2 linked regions of the Niabella beijingensis genome follow. The protein of the gene in region 1 interacts with the protein of each later gene in a pairwise test. Links are inferred from orthologs where the notes say so. Each region holds a gene or a part of one and is shown in the gene's direction. Other genes may lie near its edges.

Evidence for each region. The genes of interacting proteins can lie anywhere in the genome.
Region 2: the proteins of ftsA (region 1) and K7B07_RS14115 interact in binary tests that used the Escherichia coli proteins (3 or more experiments, as listed by UniProt). The link is inferred for Niabella beijingensis from one-to-one orthologs.

The regions. Positions count from the first base shown.
Region 1 is NZ_JAIQDI010000001.1:3,714,826-3,719,571, forward strand. What follows is about bases 387-3,192. They hold ftsA (cell division protein FtsA), read left to right. Parts: upstream 387-1,001; coding sequence 1,002-2,384; downstream 2,385-3,192. Other genes in these bases: K7B07_RS15640 (cell division protein FtsQ/DivIB), read left to right, coding at 387-990; ftsZ (cell division protein FtsZ), read left to right, coding at 2,465-3,192. In the rest of the region: more of K7B07_RS15640, read left to right, coding at 1-386; more of ftsZ, read left to right, coding at 3,193-4,381; K7B07_RS15655 (hypothetical protein), read right to left, coding at 4,602-4,746. UniProt on the Escherichia coli protein: Essential cell division protein that assists in the assembly of the Z ring. May serve as the principal membrane anchor for the Z ring.
Region 2 is NZ_JAIQDI010000001.1:3,360,129-3,364,681, forward strand. The notes cover bases 503-3,275. They hold K7B07_RS14115 (rod shape-determining protein), read left to right. Parts: upstream 503-1,262; coding sequence 1,263-2,288; downstream 2,289-3,275. Other genes in these bases: K7B07_RS14110 (transketolase family protein), read right to left, coding at 503-1,007; mreC (rod shape-determining protein MreC), read left to right, coding at 2,443-3,219; K7B07_RS14125 (rod shape-determining protein MreD), read left to right, coding at 3,216-3,275. Also shown: more of K7B07_RS14110, read right to left, coding at 45-502; more of K7B07_RS14125, read left to right, coding at 3,276-3,749; mrdA (penicillin-binding protein 2), read left to right, coding at 3,949-4,553. UniProt on the Escherichia coli protein: Forms membrane-associated dynamic filaments that are essential for cell shape determination. Acts by regulating cell wall synthesis and cell elongation, and thus cell shape.

The DNA.
Region 1 (4,746 bases):
CGCAAACCGCTGGCAAGGGTCTTTTCAAACGATGGCCAGTCGTTCTATATAGACGAGGCCGGAAAACAGATCCCGCTTTCGGATAAGATCTCCCTGGATGTTCCCGTATTTACCGGATATCCTAACCGCAAGGTGATGAATGCAGCAGACAGCGCCTTGCTGGAAAATATGATCGCCACTGCTTCTTTTATCAACAGCGATTCCTTCTGGGTAGCCCAGGTATCGCAGATCGATATTCACAAATGCGGGAGTGATTGCTGGGATATGGAGATGGTACCGGTTGTAGGTAATCATCGTGTGGATCTGGGAGATGGCAGTGATATCGCTTCCAAATTCCATCGCCTGTACCTGTTTTATGACCAGGTACTGAAGCGCACGGGTTTTGATAAATACCAGCGGATCGATGTACAGTACGGAGGCCAGGTGGTAGGGGTCAAAGGCCGTTATTCCAAACTGGACTCCCTGCAGCTGCGCAAGAATATTGAAGAGTTACTACAGCAGTCACGAAAAGCAAATGACCTGATCGAAGTGGCCCAGGTTGTACCTAACATACGGATGATACAAGCCGATACCTCAGCGGACGCGCGGATGTTGTATGAGAAACCGGCGGGAGAAGATGGAATGGACACCCTGGCATTGATGTCGGTAGGCGATAAGCCTGAGCAGCCGGTTGCTGCTGCTCTCAACGGCGGCAATGATGAAAAGAAGGAAGCAACAGCAAAGGACCCTGTAAAAAAAGAAGTGAAGAAAACGGAAGAAAAGAGCCCGGCGAAAAAAGAAGCAGGTAAAAGCACGGCATCCGCAAAGAATACTGTTGCAACAACAAAAAAAAGCAGTTCCGGAAAGCCGCAGGCAAAAACAGATGATAAAAAGAAGCAGGTGTCGAAAGCAGCAACTGCAAAGAAAACAACAAAACCTGCGGTAACAAAGCGCAGGGAGACGGAAAAGAAAAGTGCTTCTAAAAAAGCACCGGTTAAAAAGAACAACTAAAAACGAAATATATGAATCCTGAACAACCCATTATCGTAGGACTGGACATTGGAACCACCAAGATTGCTGTTATTGCCGGGCGCAAGAACGAATTTGGAAAACTGGAAATTCTTGGCTTTGGCAAAGCCAACTCCAATGGCGTGAAGCATGGCCAGGTATTGAATATCGACGAAACGATCAAAGCCATTAAACTGGCATTGGACAATTGTTTGTCGGTGAACCCCAATCTGAATATCGGAGAGGTATATGTCGGTATTGCAGGGCATCATATAAAAAGTCTGCAGACCCGCGGGGATATCGTGCGCGAGAATGAGGAAGAAGAGATCAACCAGGCGGAAGTAGACCTGCTGGTCAGCAAACAATACAAGACCTATATCCCGGCCGGTGACCAGATCATTGACGTGATCCCCCAGGAATATACGGTAGACAATATGCCCAACATTGTACGCCCCATCGGATACAGCGGTGTAAAACTGGGCGCCAATTTCCATATCATTACAGGGGATAAGAATGCGATCCGCAATATCAACCGCAGTGTGGAAAAAGCGGGATTGTATACAAAGGACCTGGTGCTGCAGCCTCTGGCTTCAGCCGCCGCGGTAATGGGACAGGAAGACCTGGAAGCCGGTGTGGCCATTGTTGATATTGGTGGCGGTACCACCGACCTGGCGGTGTTTGCAGACGGCGTATTGCGTCATACGGCGGTGATCCCGTTTGCAGGGGAAAATATTACCAACGATATTAAAACCGGTCTGGGAGTATTAAAAAGCCAGGCAGAGCAGATGAAAACCCAGTTTGGAAGTGCACTGGCCAATGAAGCCAAAGCCAACGCATATATCACCATACCGGGGTTGCGGGGCATGCCTGCAAAAGAGATCAGCGTAAAGAACCTGGCCAATATCATCCAGGCGCGTATGAGCGAGATCCTGGATTTTGTTACCTATCACCTAAAACAGATCGGAATGGACAACCGCCAGCTGAATGGGGGTATCGTTCTTACAGGCGGAGGTTCGCAATTGCGGCACCTGATCCAGCTTACAGAATATGTTACCGGACTTCCGGCACGCATCGGCCTGCCTAACGAACACCTGGCTGCCGGACATATCGAAGAGCTTGCCAAACCCACGTATTCCACCTGCCTGGGGCTGATCCTGAAAGGATACGACGATTTTGAAAACAACCGCAAGGTCTTCGAGAAAAGCTTTATCAACATCCCCGTACCGCAGGATCTGATCAAGCAGGAAGCAGCAGACGCATTGGGCGCCGTTGCTGTTGTGGAAGAAAGCGTGGCCACCGCCACTGTTGAAAAAAGACAACCCCTGAAAAACTTCTGGGACAAATTTAAAAACGGCATCATCGACATCTTCAAGGAAGAAGAAGATGGTCATTTATAAAACAACACAACTAATCACTCAACTATAATTAACCCATTTACTAAACAGGTTTCATGGAAGGGAACCACAAATTTTTTAAGATGATACATTTTGATCTACCCAAAGAACAGTCCTCCATCATCAAAGTGATTGGAGTAGGTGGTGGCGGTGGTAATGCCGTTAATCACATGTTCAGTCAAAACATCGACGGCGTAAACTTCATCATTTGTAATACAGATGCCCAGGCACTTTCGAACAGCCAGATCCCCAACCGCATACAGCTGGGGCCACAGCTGACCTCCGGTCTGGGAGCAGGCGCCAATCCCGAGATCGGGCGCCAGGCAACCGAAGAATCGCTGGAAGAGATCAAACGTATCGTGGAGGTGAATACAAAAATGGCATTCATCACCGCCGGTATGGGTGGCGGAACCGGAACCGGAGGTGCGCCCATTATCGCAAAAATCTGTAAGGACCTTGGAGTGCTTACGGTAGGTATCGTAACCATGCCGTTTGCTTATGAAGGTAAAAAAAGACATAAACAGGCTGAGGAAGGTATTAAAATCTTAAAACAATATGTGGATACGCTGCTGGTGATCAGCAATGATAAATTGCGGCATCAGTTCGGAAACCTGAAAATGCGGGAAGCTTTTGAAAAAGCAGACAATGTACTTGCCACTGCGGCTAAATGTATCACGGATGTGATCAACAGCACCGGACAGATCAATGTGGACTTTGCAGATGTTTGTACCGTAATGAAGAACGGCGGTGTGGCCATCCTTGGTAGCGCTACCTCTTCCGGAGAGAACAGGGCGCAGCGTGCCATTGAAGAGGCGCTGAACTCCCCGCTGCTGAATGATAATGATATCCGTGGTGCAAAATGGATCCTCATCAATATCAATTCTGCAGAAGGTGATTCTGAGTTCACTATGGATGAGGTGGAAGTGATACAGGCACACCTGCTGAGCCAGGCAGGAGAGAACACCGACGTGATCCTTGGCCTGGGATATGATAATTCATTGGGTGATGAGATCGGTATCACGCTGATCGCCACCGGTTTTGAAAATAAAGATCCTTTTGTAAAGCCGATACTGAAGAAAGAGGAACAGGCGGAAGGTAAGATCGTGATGACACTGACCCCCCAGGAAAACGCCGCCTCAAAAATCGAATCCCGGACAGAGCAGCCGGAGGTGATCGAGCATGAGATAAAAGAAGCCGAAAAAAGCCTGGGCCTGCAGGTAGATCCTATGATGCCCAAACTGGTGGATGAGCCTGTGTATATGGATACGCCCATGCCTACCCTGGAAGACATATCGGATCTTGGTCTTGGAAAGGAAACAGCGGATGTACATTACACGCTGTCTAAGGAAGACAATGAAAAAATAGGGATGAATGCCGAACCAGAAACGGTTTCTGAAGCAACCGTGGAGATCGTGGCAGAAGAAGAAAGTGCCTTTTATTCTCCGGCAGTACCTGCGGAAGACCGGGTGCTGGAAGCACCGCTGTCGAAAGAACCCGAACCGGAGCAGGATCTTTCTGCGGGAGTAGGCGTACGCAGCTATCTGGCCAAGCCTTCAAATATTTATGCCGAGCCCCGGAAAGAAGAAGTGACGGCCAAGAAGCCGGTGCCGGATCCGGAGCCTGAAGAAAAAATGGAGCTGGTAGAGCGTACTGAATTGCGGACAGAGGAACCCAAAGTAGTAATGAATCATGTTGAGAAGGAGCAGCCGCAACAACCCCAGCAGCCCCAGCTGTCTCCGGAAGAAGAGATGCAATTGCAAAAACGCAAACAGGTAGAGCGCCTGCAGAAATTGCGGAACCTCTCGTTTAATGTAAACGTGAATGATCCCAACAGCGAATATGAAACTGTTCCGGCCTATATCCGCCGCAATATGGAATTACAGAACAATTCCAACCACATTGAAAGTTACTATAGTAAGTTTGAAGTAAGCTCCGATGATAAAAATCAGGGTCAGATCAATACCATTAACACCTTCCTGGATGGTAAAAAACCAGACTGATTCCTGTGGAAATTCAATCCCGTTATACGGGTGAGGAGTTTGGGTGTATAGTTTATAGTTGTAGCCCCGGTAATTATTTATCGGGGCTTATTTGTGCCCGAGACAAACCGGAGCATGCGGATACGACAGGATTTGCTATGCCTGTGCGGAGCAGGGTATTACTGCCGGATCAATACAGGGACCGGCAGGAAAAGAAGTTGCTGTAATTGTTGTGAATCGGTTACTTGTCCGAATGCCTGCGTTTTACTTCCCGGACCACAAATTCTTCGATTTCCTCAAACAGAGTCCGGTCGCGCGGATGATCTTTTGTATCCTCCTCAAACTGATCCGTCAGTTCCTGGGCAAGCTGGTAAAGTTCTTCAGTA
Region 2 (4,553 bases), 350 kb from region 1 along the record:
GTTCCGGCCTGTTATTTTAAGTAGTTCCCTTTTGCTTCCTGTACTTAACCCGCCTTCCTGGCGATCACTTTTTCGGCTGCGGCCACGATATCCGGAATATCCAGGTGGTATTTTTTTAACAGTTGATCGGGGGTACCACTTTCGCCAAACGTATCCTGGGTGCCGATGTATTCGATGGGTACGGGGAAATGTTTGGCAGCGCACTGGGCGATCATATCTCCCAGACCGCCAATCACATTATGTTCTTCTGCAGTAACAGCGCATTTGGTCTTTTTAATGGAGGCGATAACCGCTTCTTCATCCAGTGGTTTAATGGTGTGAATATTGATCACTTCCACGCTGATGCCTTTTTCTTCAAGAATTATCCCCGCCTGGATGGCATTCCATACCAGGTGTCCGCAGGCAAAGATCGTTACATCCGTTCCCTCAGAAAATTGCTGGGCCTTGCCGAATACAAAATCTTCCTCTTTGGTAAAAATAGGCCAGGAAGGGCGGCCGAAACGCAGGTAAAACGGACCATCGATGGCGGCAATGGCCTTGGTGGCCGCCTTGGTCTGACTGTAATCGCAAGGCACTACCACGGACATGCCCGGCAGCATTTTCATCATACCGATGTCTTCCAGGATCTGGTGTGTGGCACCGTCTTCACCGAGGGTCACACCGGCATGTGAGGCGCATATTTTTACATTTTTCCCGCTATACGCGACGGACTGGCGGATCTGGTCGTACACACGTCCGGTACTGAAGTTGGCGAAAGTAGTGGTAAACGGTATATGGCCTCCGATGGTTAAACCGGCTGCTACCCCCATCATATTGGCCTCCCCGATGCCACACTGTACAAAACGGTCAGGAAATTCCTTTACAAACTGGTTCAGTTTCATCGATCCCAGCAAATCTGCGGTCAGTGCCACGATTTTATCGTTGCTGCGTGCAGCTTCCACAATACCATCACCAAACCCGCTGCGGGTATCTTTTTTTCCTGTAGATTGGATGTCCTTTAACGCCATAATTTATTTTTGAGGCTACAAAAGTAATGTTTCTGCCAAAGAATTGAGCATAAGTTTTAGATCAGATTCATTTATATTTGAAGAAATTACATCATCGGCCGGAGTATTTTACCCGCCGGCGTTTCAGGGGCTTTCTGTTAATGAAAGTATAAGCTTAAAAATGATTTCTGTACTTGGAGTTTTACTTTGTTAATTTGGATTATTTACTTCACCTTTGCTCCTCACGAAAACACAAGAAATTTTATTAATTAAGGAATGGGACTCTTTAACTGGTTTACACAAGAAATAGCAATGGATCTGGGTACCGCAAATACCCTTATTATACATAACGATGAAGTGGCTGTAAATGAGCCGAGTATTGTGGCATTAAACCGCAATAATCCCAAAGAGGTACTGGCAGTGGGGAAACGGGCGCTGATGATGCACGAAAAAACGCACGAAAGCATCCGCACTGTGCGGCCTTTAAAAGATGGGGTGATCGCGGATTTTAACGCTGCAGAACTGATGATCCGTGAGCTGATCAAACTGGTGTATCCCAAGAAGCCCCTGTTCCCTCCCAGCTGGAGGATGATGATCTGCATTCCGTCCTCGATCACCGAGGTGGAAAAAAGAGCCGTAAGGGACAGTGCCGAACAGGCAGGAGCCAAGGAGGTATACCTGATCCACGAGCCGATGGCCGCAGCACTGGGTATCGGCATCGATGTGGAAGAGCCGGTTGGTAACATGATCATTGACATTGGCGGAGGAACCACCGGTATCACCGTAATCGCCCTTGCCGGTATTGTATGTGATCAGAGCATCCGTATTGCGGGTGATGAGTTCACGGCAGATATTATGGAAGCCCTGCGCCGTTATCACAGTCTGCTGATCGGGGAACGTACGGCCGAACAGATCAAGATACAGGTAGGAGCCGCCATGAAAGACCTGGAAAACCCGCCGGATGATATCCCGGTGAATGGCCGCGACCTGGTTACAGGTATACCAAAGCAGATCATGGTAAGTTTCCAGGAAATTGCAGAAGCACTGGATAAAAGCATTTTTAAAATAGAAGAAGCCATTCTTAAAGCGCTGGAACAAACACCGCCGGAACTGGCCGGCGACATCTACCGAAGAGGCCTGTATCTTACAGGAGGCGGAGCGTTGCTGCGCGGCCTTGACAAACGGCTTAGCCAAAAAATAAAATTACCGGTTCATATTGCGGATGATCCGCTGAAGAGTGTGGTAAGGGGTACGGGCATCGCGTTGAAAAATTACGACCGTTATCCTTTTGTAATGCGTTAATCCATCAAACCGTTTTGTTCTCGCTTGGCGAAACAGGCGTTAAATTTAACACCCGGTGCGTAATATATTTTTGTTCATCAGGCGGTTTTCGGTTTTTATAGGCTTTCTGATCCTACAGGGAATCTGCTTGTATAACTTGTTTACGTACAATCGATTGCATCGAGTTAAGGGATTGGATGCCGCAGGGCGGGTTACCAGCTATTTTAATTCCAAATACAATTCCCTTGAAGATTTTTTCCGTATGAAAGCGGAAAACAAACGGGTGCACCAGCTCAATGATTCCCTGATGAACCTTATGAAGGAGAACTTCGTAACGGTTGATACCAATGCCATCTTGGTGCATGACACGGCCGCAGTAGATACAACGGGGAAGGCCCGTCAATATGTATGGAGAACGGCCCAGGTATTGTATGCTACGGTGAACAGCGATAAAAATTATCTTCAGATCAACCGGGGTACCAGTTCGGGAGTGGAGGCAGATATGGGGGTTTTCAGTTCCAATGGCGGGCTTGTAGGAAAAGTGGTAAATGCAGGCAGGAATTTCAGCGAAGTGATGATCCTGCTGCATGTGATGAATAAACTAAGCGTTCAGCTGAAAAAAACGGGCAATTCGGGCATCATCTCCTGGGATGGAAAGACGCCGACCGAACTTACGCTGAACGGCATTCCAAAAACGGACTCGGTGCATGTAGGGGATACGATCCTTACCGGCAATTACTCACTGAGTTATCCGCCGGGTAAAATGGTTGGAACCGTGATCCGCGTGTTAAAGGATGAGGCCACCAATTTTTTCATTCTCAAAATAAAACCCGCAGCTAATTTTGGAGGCCTGCAGCAGGTTTTTGTGGTGGAGAACCTGAACTATGCGGTTCAGCGCCAGCTGAGTGATGAAACCATTAAAAAAGTAGAAGCAAAATCCGGAAATAAGTGAGTGATCTAGTAAAAAATATAATCCGCTTTTTACTGTTTGTGTTTGTACAGGTTTACGTATTGGATGTAATGCCGCACCTGCATGAATTGATCACCCCCTATCTCTATTTCTTATTTTTATTGTGGCTGCCTTTTTCCATTAAAAAAGGCTGGCTCCTGCTATTGGGATTTTTGCTGGGCATGACCGTCGATTATTTTACAATGACACCTGGTTTGCATGCGGCCGCCTGCGTACTGGTGGCCTTTTTGCGCCCGCTGATCATACACCTGCTCTCCCCGAAAGACGCCACCGGCTATACCTACCAGGAGCCCTCGCCCAAGGCCATGGGATGGAGTGCTTACGGGCTTTATGCGCTGTTGCTTTCCTTTGCTCATAACTTTTACCTCTTGTTCCTGGAATGGTTATCGTTCGGGTCTTTTATGAACTTTCTTGTAAAAGTGCTTTGCGCTACCGCTATCAGCATGCTGCTCATTTTTATTACTGAGCTCCTGTTCTTCCGCAAACAACGCTACCGTACGAATACAGCGTAACTGCCGTCAGATCTCAGCTATCAGAATTGAGAAGGGAGTGAAGCCTCAAGATGGATGCCCAGGGTTCAGGACAATGCTTAGCTGACTGCTGAAAGCTCATAGCTGACAGCTATTAAAAATGTTCCCCGGTCAATTTGAGGTCATTACCAGTTTTATGCTATTTTTGGTTTTTCTTTAATAAAAGTTCCCAGGTTTTACTATGTCGGTGTTCAATAAGTCAAGAAGTTATATTATACGGATCATATTCCTGTCCGTATTTATAATCATTATTGCCCAGCTGGCCAACCTGCAGCTGGTAAGCAATAAGTACCTGGAACTTGCAAAGAATAATGCGGTATTTCAAAAGATCTTATATCCCGAACGGGGAATTATTTTCGACCGGAACGGGAAGGCCGTGCTGAACAATACCATCATGTTCGACCTGATGGTAACACCGGCAGAAGTGAAGAATTTTGATACCCTGGCTTTCTGTAATCTCCTGCAGATCGATACCGCTGAGTTCCGCACCCGTATTGTAAATGCGATCATTAAAAATTCAAGAGTGCGCCCCTCCATTTTCCATTCGCTGCTGACACCGGAAATGCAGGCACGTTTTGAAGAGAACAGCTGGCGTTTTCCGGGCTTTGTATTGCAGCAGCGCCCGGTGCGTACCTATCCTTATAATGTAGGGGCTCATATCCTCGGTTATATCAGCGAGGTGGACGCAAAGGATATTGAACGTTCTGCCAGTTTTTACCGCATGGGTGATTATGTGGGCAAGAACGGACTGGAATATACTTATGAAAAAGTGCTGATGGGGCAGCG